Linked DNA regions of Geobacter metallireducens GS-15. The protein of the gene in region 2 interacts with the protein of the main gene of each other region in a pairwise test. Links are inferred from orthologs where the notes say so. Each region holds a gene or a part of one and is shown on either strand. Other genes may lie near its edges.

Region 1 (7,934 bases), 1.9 Mb from region 2 along the record:
GCGGAGAGCGGGTCGATGCCGGCCTCAAGGGGGCCGAAGGGAAGCGAGCTTACGAGGGTGTAGGAGACGGTCCGTTCAGTAAAGAGCGTTGCCAGGGCACCGATGATTCCCAGGATGGAGCCGAGAACGACGGTGAGAGAGGCGCATTTCTGCCCCCAGTCCAGCTTCTTGGGGAGAAAAAGGCCCGGAATGCCCGACGCGCCGATCAGGAGCGCGCCGGCTATGACCAGGCTGACAGGATTGTCAGGCCCTGCCGTTGATGCTTCCATGGATGGTCTCCGGGAGAGGCAGAAGCGCTGTGTGTGGTCGCAGCACTCGCGGTGTGACGCCATTTTACTGGTGCGTACCTTTGCGGACTATACGTCCTTAGGGAAAATGCGTCAATAGTCAAGTGGAGTCTGCCGCTGACAATGGTGGCGCGCAATGGCGGGTGAGACAAGGTTTTGCTTAACGGGTTTCGTTGAGATGGATTTGCGATAATTCCTGTTGACAAGAGGGGAGGAATCGGATTACTTATAGATCTGTACGACCTCATATTTGTCCATTGGAAATACCCCCGGCGTTCTTTCATTCCTTTACAAATCAGGCGCTCCACTCAAAACCATAATCAACGTGCGTCGCTACGCCTATTCGGAAAAGTTACGACATTCGATTACATAAGAGCACAGATTCCACGTATCCACAAACAGGTGCGTTTCCCGCTTTCGTTACGTTCAGTTATCCGATGAATGACCCCGACAATGAGCCCGCCATCATTCAGCAACTATCCCGTTGCGCCCGTCCACAGGAGAACCGATGAATCTTCAGGAGCTTAAAGGCAAAAAAATCAATGAGCTTGCGGCAATCGCCAAGGGCCTCAACATCGAGGGTGCCTCAAGCCTGCGCAAGCAGGATCTGATTTTTGCCATCCTCAACGCCCAGACCGAGAAAAACGGTATGATCTTCGGCGAGGGGGTCCTGGAATGTCTTCCCGACGGCTTCGGCTTTCTCCGGGCGCCGGACTACAACTATCTGCCGGGGCCTGACGATATCTATGTTTCTCCTTCTCAGATTCGCCGGTTCAACCTCCATACCGGCGACACCGTTTCCGGCCAGATCCGCCCCCCCAAGGAGGGGGAGCGCTACTTTGCCCTCCTCAAGGTGGAGACGGTCAACTTCGAGCCACCCGAGGTGGCCCGGGATAAGATCCTCTTCGATAACCTCACTCCCCTTTATCCCGACGAAAAGCTGAAGCTGGAGACCGCGCCGGATAATATGCCGATGCGGGTCCTGGAGCTCGTCTCTCCTATCGGCAAGGGGCAACGGGGCCTCATTGTGGCGCCGCCCCGCACCGGCAAGACGATGCTCATCCAGAACATCGCCAACTCCATTGCGGAGAACCATCCCGAGGTCTACCTGATCGTCCTTCTCATCGACGAGCGCCCCGAAGAGGTTACCGACATGCAGCGCTCGGTCCGGGGGGAGGTGGTTTCCTCCACCTTCGACGAGCCCGCCACCCGCCACGTGCAGGTAGCCGAGATGGTCATCGAGAAGGCGAAGCGCCTCGTGGAGCACAAGCGGGACGTGGTGATTCTCCTCGACTCCATCACCCGCCTCGCCCGGGCCTATAACACGGTGCTCCCCCCCTCCGGCAAGATCCTCACCGGCGGCGTGGACGCCAACGCTCTCCAGAAGCCGAAGCGCTTCTTCGGCGCGGCCCGCAATATCGAGGAGGGAGGTTCCCTCACCATCATTGCCTCGGCCCTAGTGGACACCGGGAGCAAGATGGATGAAGTCATCTTTGAGGAGTTCAAGGGGACCGGCAACATGGAAGTCCACCTGGACCGCAAGCTCGTGGAGAAGCGGACCTTTCCGGCTATTGACATCAACAAATCGGGGACCCGCAAGGAGGAGCTTCTTGTGGAAAAGGGCTCCCTCAACCGCACCTGGATTCTCCGCAAGGTCCTCCATCCCATGAACGTGGTGGACAGCATGGAGTTCCTCCTGGAGAAGCTTTCCGAGACCAAGAGCAACCAGGAATTTCTCGATTCCATGAGCAGGTAGGCGTCCCGTCTCCCTCTGCGGGGTGGCGGAAAAAAGTCTTGAAAAAAAATAGCCCGTTTGTTAACGTTTTAACTTTCCGACAGATCACATGGCACCGGGGCAAAGGCCCCCAAGGAGGACGATATGAAAGAAGGGATTCATCCCAAGTACAACGAGGTTACCGTGAAGTGCGCCTGCGGCAACAGCTTCCAGACCCGTTCCACCAGAACCGAGATCTCCACCGAAATCTGCTCTGCCTGCCATCCGTTCTTCACCGGCAAGCAGAAGCTCGTGGACACCGCCGGCCGCGTCGAGCGCTTCCGGAAAAAGTACGGCATGCAGTAACAGGCCCCCGGCCTTGCGGATTTGAGCGGAAGGGGATTTTGTCCATGGCGAAATCCCCTTATCTGTTTCTTGAAGCGCTGTATCCAAATCGCCTCGTGAAGGGACTTCATGAAGGTTACCCTACTCCAGCACACCCCTGATCCCGAAATGGCCGTTGCCCTCGCCGCGCGGCTCTGCTACTCCCCCATCGGCATTGATGAGCTGAAGGAGCGTCTGTCGCGTTCCGACATTTCCGCGTTTCTCGACAAGATCATGTCGCTGGGGCACCAGTCGGTGCTGGAGCATGCCTCCTTCACCTTCGGCATCGAGGGGATATCGCGGGCCACGAGCCATCAGCTCGTCCGGCATCGGATCGCCTCCTACTCCCAGCAGTCCCAGCGCTACGTGACCCATACGGAGCAATTCTCTGCCGTGATTCCCCCCTCCATCGCGGGGCGTCCCGATCTTGCTGCCCGCTTCAGATCGCAGCTGAAGGCGCTCCACGATACCTATGCCGAACTCTTCGAGGCCGGCATCCCGGCCGAGGACGCCCGCTACATCCTCCCCAACGCCGCGGAGACGAAGATCATCATGACCATGAACGCCCGGGAACTTCTCCACTTCTTCGGCCTGCGCTGCTGCGAGCGGGCCCAGTGGGAGATCCGGGCCATGGCCGTGGAGATGCTGCGGCTTGTGAAGGGGGTTGCCCCCACCATCTTCCGGGATGCCGGACCCGGCTGCGTTGCCGGCCCCTGTCCGGAAGGGACCATGACCTGCGGTAAGATCGTCGAGGTCAGGAAGAGATTCAAGGAGATGTACGTATGACGAGGTGGTTCCGGTTGCTGCTGGTGCAGTTGCTCATCCTTGCGGAGCGGATCAATGTAGGTGGGCAGGCTGTTCTCGAAGGGGTCATGATGCGAGCGCCCCGTTCCATGGCCATCGCGGTCCGGCGCCCTTCGGGCGAGATAGCCGTCAAGCGGGAGGAGGTCCCCCCACTCTCGGAGCGCTTTCCCATTGTGAAGCTCCCGATCCTCCGGGGAGCGGTTGCCCTCTTTTCCTCTCTCATTATAGGACTCAAGGCACTCAACTTTTCCGCCAACGAGGCGCTGGCCGAAGAGGAAGAGAAGGAGGAACTCTCCTCCTGGGCCATGGGTGGGACCATGGCCGTTGCCCTCGGGTTCGGCGTCCTCCTCTTTTTTGTCCTTCCCCTTTACCTTACCAAACTCCTCGTCCCGGTTATCGGCCAGTCCAACATCATGTTCAACCTGGTGGACGGCATCATCCGCGTGGCGGTTTTTCTCCTCTATATCGTATCCATTTCCCGCATGAAGGACATTCAGCGGGTTTTTGAGTACCACGGCGCCGAGCACAAAACCATCTTTGCCTTCGAAGCAGGAGAGGAGCTTTCGGCCGCCACGGTCCAGAAGTACAGCCGCCTCCATCCCCGTTGCGGCACGAGCTTTCTCCTCATTGTCATGCTGGTGAGTATCGTCATCTTCTCGCTCATTCCCAAGCTCTGGCCCTTCTGGATGAAGGCCGGGGCCCGGGTGGCGCTCCTGCCGGTCATCGCCGGGGTTTCCTACGAGTTCCTCAAGTGGAGCGCCAAGAACGACCGACACCCCCTGGTGCGGCTCATCATCGCCCCCGGCCTGGCGCTCCAGCGGCTCACCACCCGGGAGCCCGACGACAGCCAGGTGGAGGTGGCGATTCGCTCCATGACCGAGGCCCTGGAAGAGAATGGCGGCTACAAGGACGACCGGCTGGTGGTGTGATGTCCCGCCGGCCCTGATTTTCGTTTCTGAAGGATTGCGTTGATGTTCGACAAGATAGAAGAACTTGAAATCCGGTACCAGGAGCTGGAATCGCTCCTGGCCGTCCCGACGGTGATCGCCAATCAGCCCGAGTTCCGTAAACTCTCCCGGGAGCACAACGACCTGACGGGCTTGGTCGAGGCCTATCGCCGCTACAAGAAGGTCCTTGCCGAGATCGAGGGGAACCGGGAACTTCTGGCCGATCCGGAGATGAAGGAGATGGCCGAGGCTGAGCTGGAGGATCTGGAGCGGCAACAAGAGGAACTGGAGGGGGAGATCAAGCTGCTCCTTTTGCCGAAGGATCCCAATGACGACCGCAACGTCATCCTGGAGATCCGCGCCGGCACCGGCGGCGACGAGTCCGCCCTCTTTGCCGGTGACCTCTTCCGGATGTACTCCCGCTTTGCCGAGCGCAACCGTTGGAAGGTGGAGGTCATGTCCGCCTCCGAGTCGGAACGGGGGGGCTTCAAGGAGGTCGTGGCCCTTATTGAAGGGCAGGCGGTCTTTGCCAAGCTCAAGTACGAGTCGGGGACCCATCGGGTACAGCGGGTGCCGGAGACCGAGGCCCAGGGACGGATCCACACCAGTGCCTGCACCGTTGCGGTCCTCCCCGAGGCCGAGGATATCGAGATTGACATCAACCCGGTGGACCTCAAGATCGACGTCTACCGGGCCTCAGGGGCAGGCGGCCAGCACGTCAACAAGACCGAGTCGGCGGTCCGGATCACCCACCTTCCCACCGGCATCGTGGTGGAGTGCCAGGACGAACGGAGCCAGATCAAGAACCGGTCCAAGGCCATGAAGGTCCTCAAATCCAGGATTCTGGACGGCCTCCAGCAGGAGCAGAACGCCCGCATCGCCGCCGACCGCAAGCAGCAGGTGGGAAGCGGTGACCGGAGCGAGCGGATCCGCACCTACAACTTCCCCCAGGGGCGCATGACCGACCACCGGATCGGCCTCACCCTCTACCGTCTCGATGCCCTCATGGAGGGGGACATTGCCGAGGTGGTGGATTCGCTTCGGGCCCATTACCAGATGGAGGCCCTCAAGGCCCAGGCCGAAGCAGCCTGATCCGCACGGACGGCGGAGGCGGCACAATGACTGAAAAGCCTGAGACCTGGACTATTCGCAGGGTTCTTGACTGGACCAAAGGATACCTGGCGGAGAAAGGCGTTGAGAACGCCCGTCTGGAGACAGAGTGGCTTCTTTCCGCGGCTCTGGGTCTCGACCGGGTGGGACTCTATGTTAACTTCGACAAGCCCTTGAACGCCGAAGAACTGTCGGCGGTCCGGGGACTCGTGGCGCGACGGGCCAAGCGGGAACCACTCCAGTACGTCCTCGGTACCCAGGAGTTCTGCGGCCTCGACTTCGCCGTGACGCCGGCGGTGCTCATCCCCCGGCACGACACCGAGGTGCTCGTGGAGGAGGCGCTCCGCCGTGCCCCCCACGCCGCCACGGTCCTCGACATCGGCGTCGGGAGCGGCTGCATCGCCGTGGCTCTGGCAAAGAACCTTCCCGATGCCCAGGTGTGGGGGGTGGAGCAGTCCGCCGGAGCCATCACCCTGGCCCGGCAAAACGTTGAGCGCCACGGCGTCCGGGTGATCCTTTGCGCAGGGTCCCTCTTCGAGCCCTTCGCAGACCAGCGGTTCGACCTGATCGTCTCCAATCCCCCCTACATCCCCACTGCCGACCTGGATACGCTCCAGCCGGAGGTGCGGGAGTACGAGCCCCGCGCGGCTCTTGACGGTGGCGCCGACGGTCTCGATTTCTACCGGATCATCGTCCCGGCCGCTTTGGAGCATTTGAACGCGGGCGGGTGGCTCATGGTCGAACTGGGTATCGGCCAGGCAGAGGCGGTGCTCGGGATGTTTAAGCAGGCCGGTTTCACCGGCTGCTTTACGGCCAAGGATCTCAACGGCATCGACCGGGTGGTCGGCGGACGGATTCCGTAGTGGCGTGATTCATCACGTCCCGGGTGCAACGAATTGCACCCCCACATCAATTTCAGAGGCATTCCATTGGACAAGCTGATAATCAAAGGGGGAAAGAAACTGACCGGTGACGTATCGGTCAGCGGCTCCAAGAACGCGGCCCTCCCCGTCTTCATTTCCACCATCCTCGCCCCCGGACTCAACGAAATCCGCAATGTCCCGTTCCTGCGCGATATCAACACCACCATCAAGGTCCTGGAATCCCTGGGCGCCGTGGTGGAGGGAAACGGCAACATCGTCAAAATCGACACGACCCACGTGAACGACGTGGAGGCCACCTACGATCTGGTAAAGACCATGCGGGCCTCGGTCCTGGTCCTGGGGCCGCTTTTGGCGCGCCACGGCCGAGCACGGGTCTCCCTCCCCGGCGGCTGCGCCATCGGTGCCCGCCCCATCAACCTCCACCTTAAGGGGCTCGCGGCCCTGGGTGCCGACATCCGGCTGGAGCACGGCTACGTGGAGGCCAAGGCGAAAAAGCTGAAAGGGGCGAGGATCAACTTCGACATCGCCACCGTGGGGGGTACCGAGCAGCTTATGATGGCGGCTGCCCTGGCCAAGGGTGAGACGATTCTGGAGAACGCTGCCCGGGAGCCGGAGATCATCGACCTGGCCGACATCCTGAACAGGATGGGGGCCAGGATCGACGGGGCCGGCACCGACACCATCCGGATCATCGGGGTGAAGGAGCTGGCGCCGGTCGTCCACGACGTCATGCCCGACCGGATCGAGGCCGGCACCTTCATGGTGGCGGCGGCCATTACCGGCGGCGACATCAAGATTCACAACATGAAGCTGGAGCACCTGGACGCCCTCGTCTTCAAGCTCCAGGATGCCGGCGTGGAGATCATCAACCGTGACAACGTGGTGCGGGTCAAGGGTCCCCGGCGCCCCAGGGCCATCAACATCAAGACCCGTCCCTATCCCGGCTTCCCCACCGACATGCAGGCCCAGTTCATGGCCCTCATGTGCGTGGCCGACGGGGCGAGCGTCATCAGCGAGAACATCTTCGAGAACCGCTTCATGCACGTTTCGGAGTTGCTGCGCTTCGGGGCCGACATAACCATTGAGGGGAACACCGCCACCGTGAAGGGGGTGAAGAAGCTCTCCGGCGCGCCGGTCATGGCCACGGATCTGCGGGCCTCGGCCTCGCTGATCCTGGCCGGGCTTGCTGCCGACAACACCACGGAGATCTCCCGTATCTACCACCTGGACCGGGGGTATGATTCCATCGAGAAGAAGCTGGCCGGCCTCGGGGCCGACATCAAACGTGTAAAGGAGTGAGCCGGCGGCGGGAGCGGGTGCCATTGTTGGTCCCCGGTCCCTGGTCCCCGGTCCCTTAGTTTTATGAGCGACTTTCTTACCATCGCCATCCCCAAGGGGCGGATTCTCGAAGAGTCCGTTGCCCTGTTCGGCAAGATCGGAATCCACTGCGACGAGCTTCTCTCCAACACCCGCAAGCTCATCTTCGAGAACCGCGAGCAGCGGATGCGGTACATGATTGTCCGGGCCACTGACGTCCCCACCTACGTGGAGTATGGTTGCGCCGATCTCGGTATCGTGGGGAAGGACACCCTCATGGAGCAGGAGAAGGACCTCTACGAGCCCCTGGACCTCAAGTTCGGTTACTGCCGGATGATGGTGGCGGAGCCAGCGGGGCTTGCCAGGGACGACGACCCCTCCAGTTGGAGCAACATCCGGATCGCCACCAAGTACCCCAACGTGACCGAGAAGTACTTCGCCAAAAAGGGGGTGCAGGTGGAGATCATCAAGCTCTACGGCTCCATCG
Region 2 (7,696 bases):
TACTGGAATACGCAGTGAACGGGCGCTCGGAGGCCCTTTTTCGGGAATGTTACAAGAAAATTTTCAGCAACTGATCAAGGAGCATCAATAACCTTATCTATGGGATACCGCATCGAGTACACACTCGGCGGTCCACACCTGCCAACTCTGAACATTATGAACAGAGAACCGTCCTCAACTCCGAAACGGTTCGCGAGCGTGCCATAGGCTTTCTTTATTAGTTCTCCGTGCTGAGAAGAAATATTTTCTGTCTCACCATCGAGCACACGCCGCATGAGAAGCGTTATCCCTGTCATCAGCTGAAAGCTTAGACCGAGCTTCGTCGCTTCGAGCCACACTCGCTCGATGAGCCGGCCCGCAGCGATACAATCCTTATCCCCTTTGCCCGGAACCGAAACAACCCCGATTGCGGCGGCAGAAAGGGCAAGCTTTCGAGCGGATCCAGCTATTATTCGGGGCACGCCGAAATTCTTCAGAAAGTCCACCAGCGGCCAGCTCTTTAGCAGCGGGAAAGCAAGGGAGTCCGGTGGCGCCAGCTCCAAGGTCTTGATATCGAGTCCGTCACCTCGTTCACGGGCTTCAGCGTCACTCCATCGCACATGTTCAAAAAGAAATGCGTGGAGATGCTCGTTTTCAAAAACAAGACGGTCATTAAGGGCATTAACTTCGGCAACTTCAGCCTTGTCTTGGACGCTCCCCGTTAGCGCGACCTTACCTCCAGGTACACGCTCGGCAACAGACAGAAGAGTTTGGCTTTCGGCGGCAGAGAGAGCCCCCCCATTGTAACGCTTACGATTCGTGCAGCGTTTGGGGATGTACGGGTAGAGGGAGTCATCGAAAGAGGGCCCTTCTGTCATCCGAACTGCTGCGACAAGGTTCGGAACATGGCTGTCGGGGAAAAGGGATATGTCCGGAGCATAACCGAATGCTGGTGCAGCAATGGAAAGATTCTCAAGCAGGGCGCCGTGCGCCACGTAGGATGCCCTTTGATGGAGGTTGAAGAGTGACGTATCCTGGTCGGGTATATTGAATATGCGTATCACGTCACCCTCCATGACGAAACGCCATGGCTGGCAGTTTTCACCCGACGGTGCCCGGACAGCGGCCTCCAGTATTTCTCGATACTTCATGACTAATCCTCCGACTTCATGAGCAGGTTTTCCATGATGAGGCGACGCTTTTTCTTCTGGGATGGACTCTTCGCCCCCAATGCTATTTTCCCCATTTTCACCTTATTAAGAAGCATGTCGAATTGAAGATAACAGGGGATGGGGCGAAGCTCTCCCTTACCGGTCAGGATCTTCACGATTTCGGTCGCCACAAGTGAAGCGGCCAGGGTGCATGCTGGAGATACCGCCGGTCCGGTACGCCGCTTGAAGCTCACCCGGCTGGCATCCATGTAGGAAAGATGATAGGGATTCGGAGTCAAGCCGGCGGCAAAAGCTGCAATTTTCTCCAGCGGAGGCGTCTGATCATCAATGCCGAAGTAGTCGTCGAAACTCATCCCTTCAGGGTCAAAAACCTGCAACGTGGCGCCGAAACCGAGGGGAGCAGCAGTCAGCGCATAGATGCCTTTTGCACGGCAACTGTTGAAGATGAGGCGACGCATATCTATCTCAAAAAAGTCTATGCTATCCACATAGACATCGACGCCATCAAGGAATGCATTAATGTTGTCTTCCGTAACACCCTCTTCCATGACGCGAACTTCGGCATTCGGGTTGATATCCTTCACCATCTCCGCCAGCACCTGCGCCTTATTGCGGTTAAGGGTGCTGTGGAATGCCCCAAATTGCCTGCTTATGTTTACCACGTCGAACGAATCATGGTCGGCTATAGTGAAACAGCCAACGCCAAGCCGAGCCAGAGTAAGTACATGAATACCCCCTACCCCACCCGCGCCAGCCACCGCAACTCGTGAGGCCAGTAGCCGTTTTTGTTCCTCAACAGTAAGAAGACCTATGTTCCGCGCAAACTCATTTCTTATGAGGCTATCACTGTCCATTTATAAACCTCCGTCGTGGGAAATAATTCATAAAACAACAAAACATTTGCCGGCCCTGCTTGTAGCAGCAACCATCAAATCGAAAAAATATCACACAGTTATCATGCCATCAAGACACATTCACTTCCGCCACTCAAACGGCACCCCTGCCCTGCTTGCCTCGTTATCAAGGGCGGAAAGTTGTGCTTCCAACTCCTTGATGCGTGCTTCATCCCGCTCGATCTTGTCCATTTGCTCATTGTAGGCCGCTCTATCCTGGGGACGCTGATAAATGGTTCGCTTGCGGTGGAGTTGGTTGAGGGCCTCCCGTTTCTTGGGTAGTCCGTCCTGAAGTGCCTTCAGTTCAGCACGAAGGGTTGCAAAGCGTGAACGCCACTCTTGCTCGGAAAGACTGTCCGTGGGTTTCTTATCAGATTTGTTTACAGGGGGCTTTGATTGCCGTTGCGGGCGGGACTCTGGCTCGCTCTCCGGTGAGGGCGCCGGGTTTGTCATCGATGGACTCTTCCGGACACGCTTCCGGTACTTGGATGGTATCAAATCGGGGTTATCGGTGAAATTTACAACCCCCTTATCGTCGACCCATCGATAGGTATCAGCCCGAGCAGCACCACTGAACCCCATCACCACTGCCAAAGCGAAGATAAGTTGTTTCATCGGTCTTGCCACCTACGCATAAATGCCTCCACGTACTATAGAATCAGTCCCAATGCCGCATGGCAACTGGTATTTTGCGTTGACGACCATGCACCTCAAGTGTATAGTACAGCGTTTATAAACAGTCTATCAGTCGAACTTCACTATATGAGGGACACATCATGAATCTTCGCTCAATCTCGATCGCCTGTATGCTCTTCCTTGCCTGTATATTGCCGGCAACGGCCAAGGAAACCAAAGAGATAACCTTCAAGCTCAGGAACGCGGAACCTGTCGTTTTCAGCCACGACTATCACCTTGCCAAGTATAACAATAACTGCCGTATTTGTCATAACACCCTTTTCAATCTTAAGAATCGTAAACGTTACACAATGCTCGAGATGGAAAAAGGTAAGTCATGCGGCGCCTGCCACACCGGCATCAAGGCCTTCAGCGTTGCCGATGACGCTGAATGCGTTCGCTGCCACAAAGGCAAGCCCCGCCCAGTAGTCTTCAAGATGAAGGGGGCCACTGATGCGGTCTTCAAGCACGAGCTTCACGTCCCCAAGCTCGGCGGCAAATGCCGCACCTGCCATAGCAACAAGAATATTGTCGGTGCCCGGAAGGTTACCATGGCCCAGATGGAGAAGGGGAAATCCTGCGGCGCCTGCCATGACAGCAAGAAGGCATTTACGGTGTCCGGCAACTGCGGCAAATGCCACCAGGGAATGGCGCCGCCGAAAACCGTGGCGTTCAAAATCAAGGGAGTTGCCGACGCCGCCTTCAGCCACGACTTCCATCTCGGCATGTACAAGTGTGCCGATTGCCACACGAAACTCTTTGCATACCGGGCCGGCGCCAAACATAACACCATGGCCGACATGGAAAAAGGTAAATCCTGCGGCGCCTGCCATAACGGCAAGGATGCCTTTGCCTCCACTGGTGACTGCGGTAAGTGCCACCCGGGCCTCAAGCCGGCCAAGCTTACCTGGAAGACAAGCCTCGGTGAAGCCTTCTTCGACCATGGATTCCATCTGGGGATGTTCAAATGCGCCGATTGCCACACCAAGATCTTCAAATACAAGAAGGGCGCTTCCTCTGCCACCATGGCTCAGATGGAAGCGGGCGCTTCCTGCGGCACATGCCACAACGGCAAGGACGCCTTCTCGGTGAAGGACGACTGCGTCAAGTGTCACAACATGTAATACCAAGGTAAATGTATGCATAACAGAAACGGCGGAGTCTCCCTAAGACTCCGCCGTTTCTGTTTGTGGCACCACTGAACAAATAAGCGGCAACGATCTACATGGACCGCACCCGCCTCAAGGCATCCACTACCCCTTGAGGTGTTGCCTCAACAACCAACACCCTGGTTCCGAGAGATTTTCCCAAGCCATCCACCGACAGGTCATCCAGAAAAATGCCCTCCCCTTCCTTGAGCATCACATCGGGAACCAGGACCGCATCACCAAGATCCCTTCCCGACAACTCTTCGACGATATCGCTGCCGGCAACGAGGCCGGTCACCGTAACCGATTCCCCAAAGAGTCGGTTATGGACCGCCACGGGCTTGAAAGTGGCCCCCGTCCTGACCGAAAGCCTTTCGAGAAAGGCTGCCAGATAGCGATAGGGGGATTCGCCGGTTACGACGGTGACCGTAACCGGCTTCCCCTTCCGGGCCTTCTTGAGGACACGCTCTGACTCGTCGAGAAAGAGCGGAATCATGCCAACACCGTTCTCGATTTGAGGTAAGTCGCCATAGGTTTCAAGGGGTGGAAACGGGAGCCCGGCCTTGATGTAGAACTCATCGGCGATAAAGAGAAACGGCGCTCCCAACTCGCGCTCCAGACGCTCCGCCGCAGGCTGCCAGTTTTGAACGAAAGTCTCGGCATAGCTGGCCGTGACCGGTTCCAGCGCGGGCAGCCCCCGTCGGTGCTTCGTGAGGCCGATCGGGACAATGGCAAGGGATTCAACCCAAGGGTGAAGTCCGGCCAGATCCCGGACCGTCTTCTCAAGTTCGACGCCGTCGTTCAGGCCGGGACAGAGGACGATCTGGCTATGCATGACAATACGGGCAGCAGCCAGTTCCCGCATAAGGTCAAGGATCGGCAGGATTTCCGAGCGCCCCAGGAGCCGTTCCCTCAGAGCGGGGTTCGTGGCGTGGACCGAAATATAGAGGGGAGAGAGGCGCTGGGCGACGATCCGGTCCAGGTCGCCACGCCTGATATTGGACAGGGTCACGTAGTTGCCGTAGAGGAAGGAGAGGCGGTAGTCCTCATCCTTCACGTATAGGGGGCGCCGAAGCCCCTTGGGAAGCTGGTGGACAAAACAGAAGACGCACTTGTTCCCGCACTGGGCCGGAACGGGTGGAGCAAAGACGAGGCCCAGAGGCTCATCGCCGTCTCGCTCGATCTCCGCCTCCCAGTGATCTCCGGAGGGTTTCACAATTTCCAGAGCGAGCTCCTCGTCATGGGCATAGAACGAAAAATCGATAATATCGCGGAGATCCTGGCCGTTTATGGCCACAAGACGGTCACCCGCCTCTATTTCCAGCTCTTCAGCAATGCTCCCCGGCTGAACATAGTCGATAAGAAGTCCTTCCATCAGGTCCCCCGGTAGAATGGAGTGGTGAGATACCAGCCTGTGAGGTGGCGGAGAAAAACCTTCAGAACGGCGGCCACGGGAACCGCCAGGAGCATGCCAAAAATGCCGAACCACTGCCCACCGATGAAAAGAGCGATGATTGCAACCACTGGATGCAGCCCCACCCTGTTGCCGACGATGGCAGGGGTGATGAGCGCCCCTTCGATGGCCTGCACGATCACAAACCAGCCCAGACAGAGGAGCGGATGGAGCAGGTCGTGGAATTTGAGAAAAGCCATGATCATGGACACCACAATACCGAAGATGGTCCCCACATAGGGGATGATGAAAAGGATGCCGGAGAGGGTCCCAATGGCGATTGCCAGGTCTATGCCGATCAGGGAAAGGCCGATACTGTAAAGGACCGCCAGAATGACGCAGACCGAGAGCTGTCCTCGCACAAAGGCGGAAAGGACACCATCGATTTCGTCGCCAAGACCGGTTACCGTCTCCCGGGAACGCTCGGGCACCAGTTTCAGAGCCCCCTCCTTGAAATGAGGCAGATCGGCCAGGAAGTAGTAAAGGTAAACCGGCGTGATGAAATAGCCGACCACGGTCAGGATGAATCCCAGGGTCGACGAGAAGGCCTTTTTCACGAAATCATAGGCCCCACGGGCAATATCGAAGGAGATGCCGCGCAATTCATTCAGCATCCGGTCCACCTGCCGGTAGAGCTTATCCGGGGTTTCAATCTGGAGATAAACCTTCACCTTCTCGGGGATAAGGCCGTAAAAACGGTTTGCGTAATCAGGGAGGTTGATCTGCACCGCCGCCAGCTCATTCTGGATGGAACCGGCAAAGAAGGCGAACGCCCCCGCAAAGCCGACAACAATCCCGGTCATGACCAGCAGGATTACCACGACCCGCGGGACCCGCTTCCCCTCCAGCCATGACACGACCGGATTGAGCACATAGGCGAGGATCAGGGCGAGGAGCACCGGAAGGAAGATGGAACTGAGCGACCAGGCAAAGAAAAGCCCTGCCAGGACGAGCACCCCGACAATGATGAATGGAGAGTATTCTTTGAGATAGGTGGTCACGGAAAAATAACTGCCGGCAAGACGCAACCGGCCCTCCCCCGGCGATGGGGAAAGGGCCGGATACGCCCCGGTGGAAGGGGGTTACTGGTGAAGTTTAAAGGTGCCGTCAACGGAGGTGATGGACGAAATGGCGTGCTTGTAAATCAGCATGTCGCCCTGGATCTCCATGAGAACCGAGAAATTGTCGAATGACTTGATGTACCCTTCGAGTTTTTCTCCCGACATGAGCCGAACAGCAACCTTGATCCGCTCTTTCCGCGACTGGTTGAGGTATTGATCCTGGATGTTGAACGGTGCTTTTGCCATATGCCGCTCCTTTAATGATAAAATCCCATGACAGTACTCAAGATACTATCAAACTTCCCCGGATATTCAACCCAGATAATTTCCGAATCCCGGCGAAACCACGTCATCTGGCGTTTTGCATACTGCCGCGTGTTCTGTTTGATGAGCCGCATGGCCTCATCGAGGGAGAATTCACCGGCAAGATGAGCGCAGATTTCCCGGTAGCCGATGGAGCCCATGGCCTTGAGGGTTGCGGGATACCCTGCTGACAGGAGTCCCCTCACCTCCTCAACAAGCCCCTCGGCGATCATCCGGTCCACCCGTTCCTCCACCCGCCGGTAGAGAAGCTCCCGCTCGACGGTAATGCCGAGCTTGAGGCAGCGGTAGGGCTCGTCGGCAAAGCGGTGCGCTTCCTGAAAGGCCGACAGGGGACGCCCCGTCAGGAGAAAGACCTCCAGTGCCCGCACGATCCGGACGCCGTCATTGGGGTGAAGCCGGGCTGCAGCAACGGGATCGACCGCGGCGAGGCGCCGGTGCAGGGACTCCAAGCCTTCGCCGTGGGCCTGATCTTCCAGTTCGCGGCGGATATTGTCGTCCCCGCCGGGAGAAGCCACGAGCCCCTGGGTCAGGATCCTGATGTAGAGACCGGTGCCCCCTACCAGAATGACCCGCTTTCCCCGACGCTCAATATCTGCAATCGCCCGGGATGCGTGCTCGCGGAAGTCGGCGGCGGTAAAATTCACCTTGGGATCGACAATGTCGTAGAGGTGGTGGGGAACCCGCCGGCGCTCCTCTTGGGAAGGCTTTGCGGTGCCTATGTCCATGCCCCGATAGACCTGCATGGAATCGGCGTTGACGATCTCGCCGCCGATCCGCTCGGCAAGCTCCAGGGCCAGCGCCGACTTTCCCGATGCCGTGGGTCCCTGGACGATGACGAGCCTGGTCTTTTCTTCTTCCTTCACGCCATGACTCCTTACCGTTTGAACATCCGCTCCACCTCGGCAAGGGTGAGCCGCTGCAGGACGGGGCGGCCGTGGGGGCAGTTGGTGGAGTAGTCGGTGGCGTCCATCTGGGCAAACAGGGCCTCGAT

Evidence for each region.
Region 1: the proteins of hfq (region 2) and rho interact in binary tests that used the Escherichia coli proteins (3 or more experiments, as listed by UniProt). The link is inferred for Geobacter metallireducens GS-15 from one-to-one orthologs.

Annotation. Positions count from the first base shown.
Region 1 is NC_007517.1:420,303-428,236, forward strand. Bases 1-2,919 are described here. They hold rho (transcription termination factor Rho), read left to right. Parts: upstream 1-795; coding sequence 796-2,043; downstream 2,044-2,919. Other genes in these bases: GMET_RS01870 (proton-conducting transporter membrane subunit), read right to left, coding at 1-269; rpmE (50S ribosomal protein L31), read left to right, coding at 2,167-2,367; thyX (FAD-dependent thymidylate synthase), read left to right, coding at 2,476-2,919. Outside these bases: more of thyX, read left to right, coding at 2,920-3,171; GMET_RS01890 (DUF1385 domain-containing protein), read left to right, coding at 3,168-4,118; prfA (peptide chain release factor 1), read left to right, coding at 4,161-5,228; prmC (peptide chain release factor N(5)-glutamine methyltransferase), read left to right, coding at 5,255-6,109; murA (UDP-N-acetylglucosamine 1-carboxyvinyltransferase), read left to right, coding at 6,176-7,429; hisG (ATP phosphoribosyltransferase), read left to right, coding at 7,493-7,934. UniProt on the Escherichia coli protein: Facilitates transcription termination by a mechanism that involves Rho binding to the nascent RNA, activation of Rho's RNA-dependent ATPase activity, and release of the mRNA from the DNA template.
Region 2 is NC_007517.1:2,296,879-2,304,574, forward strand. The notes cover bases 5,016-7,696. They hold hfq (RNA chaperone Hfq), read right to left. Parts: upstream 6,628-7,696; coding sequence 6,403-6,627; downstream 5,016-6,402. Other genes in these bases: GMET_RS10340 (DUF512 domain-containing protein), read right to left, coding at 5,016-5,242; GMET_RS10345 (AI-2E family transporter), read right to left, coding at 5,242-6,348; miaA (tRNA (adenosine(37)-N6)-dimethylallyltransferase MiaA), read right to left, coding at 6,639-7,568; mutL (DNA mismatch repair endonuclease MutL), read right to left, coding at 7,580-7,696. In the rest of the region: GMET_RS10320 (hypothetical protein), read right to left, coding at 75-1,130; GMET_RS10325 (ThiF family adenylyltransferase), read right to left, coding at 1,133-2,005; GMET_RS10330 (DUF4124 domain-containing protein), read right to left, coding at 2,126-2,659; GMET_RS10335 (cytochrome c3 family protein), read left to right, coding at 2,821-3,843; more of GMET_RS10340, read right to left, coding at 3,941-5,015. UniProt on the Escherichia coli protein: RNA chaperone that binds small regulatory RNA (sRNAs) and mRNAs to facilitate mRNA translational regulation in response to envelope stress, environmental stress and changes in metabolite concentrations.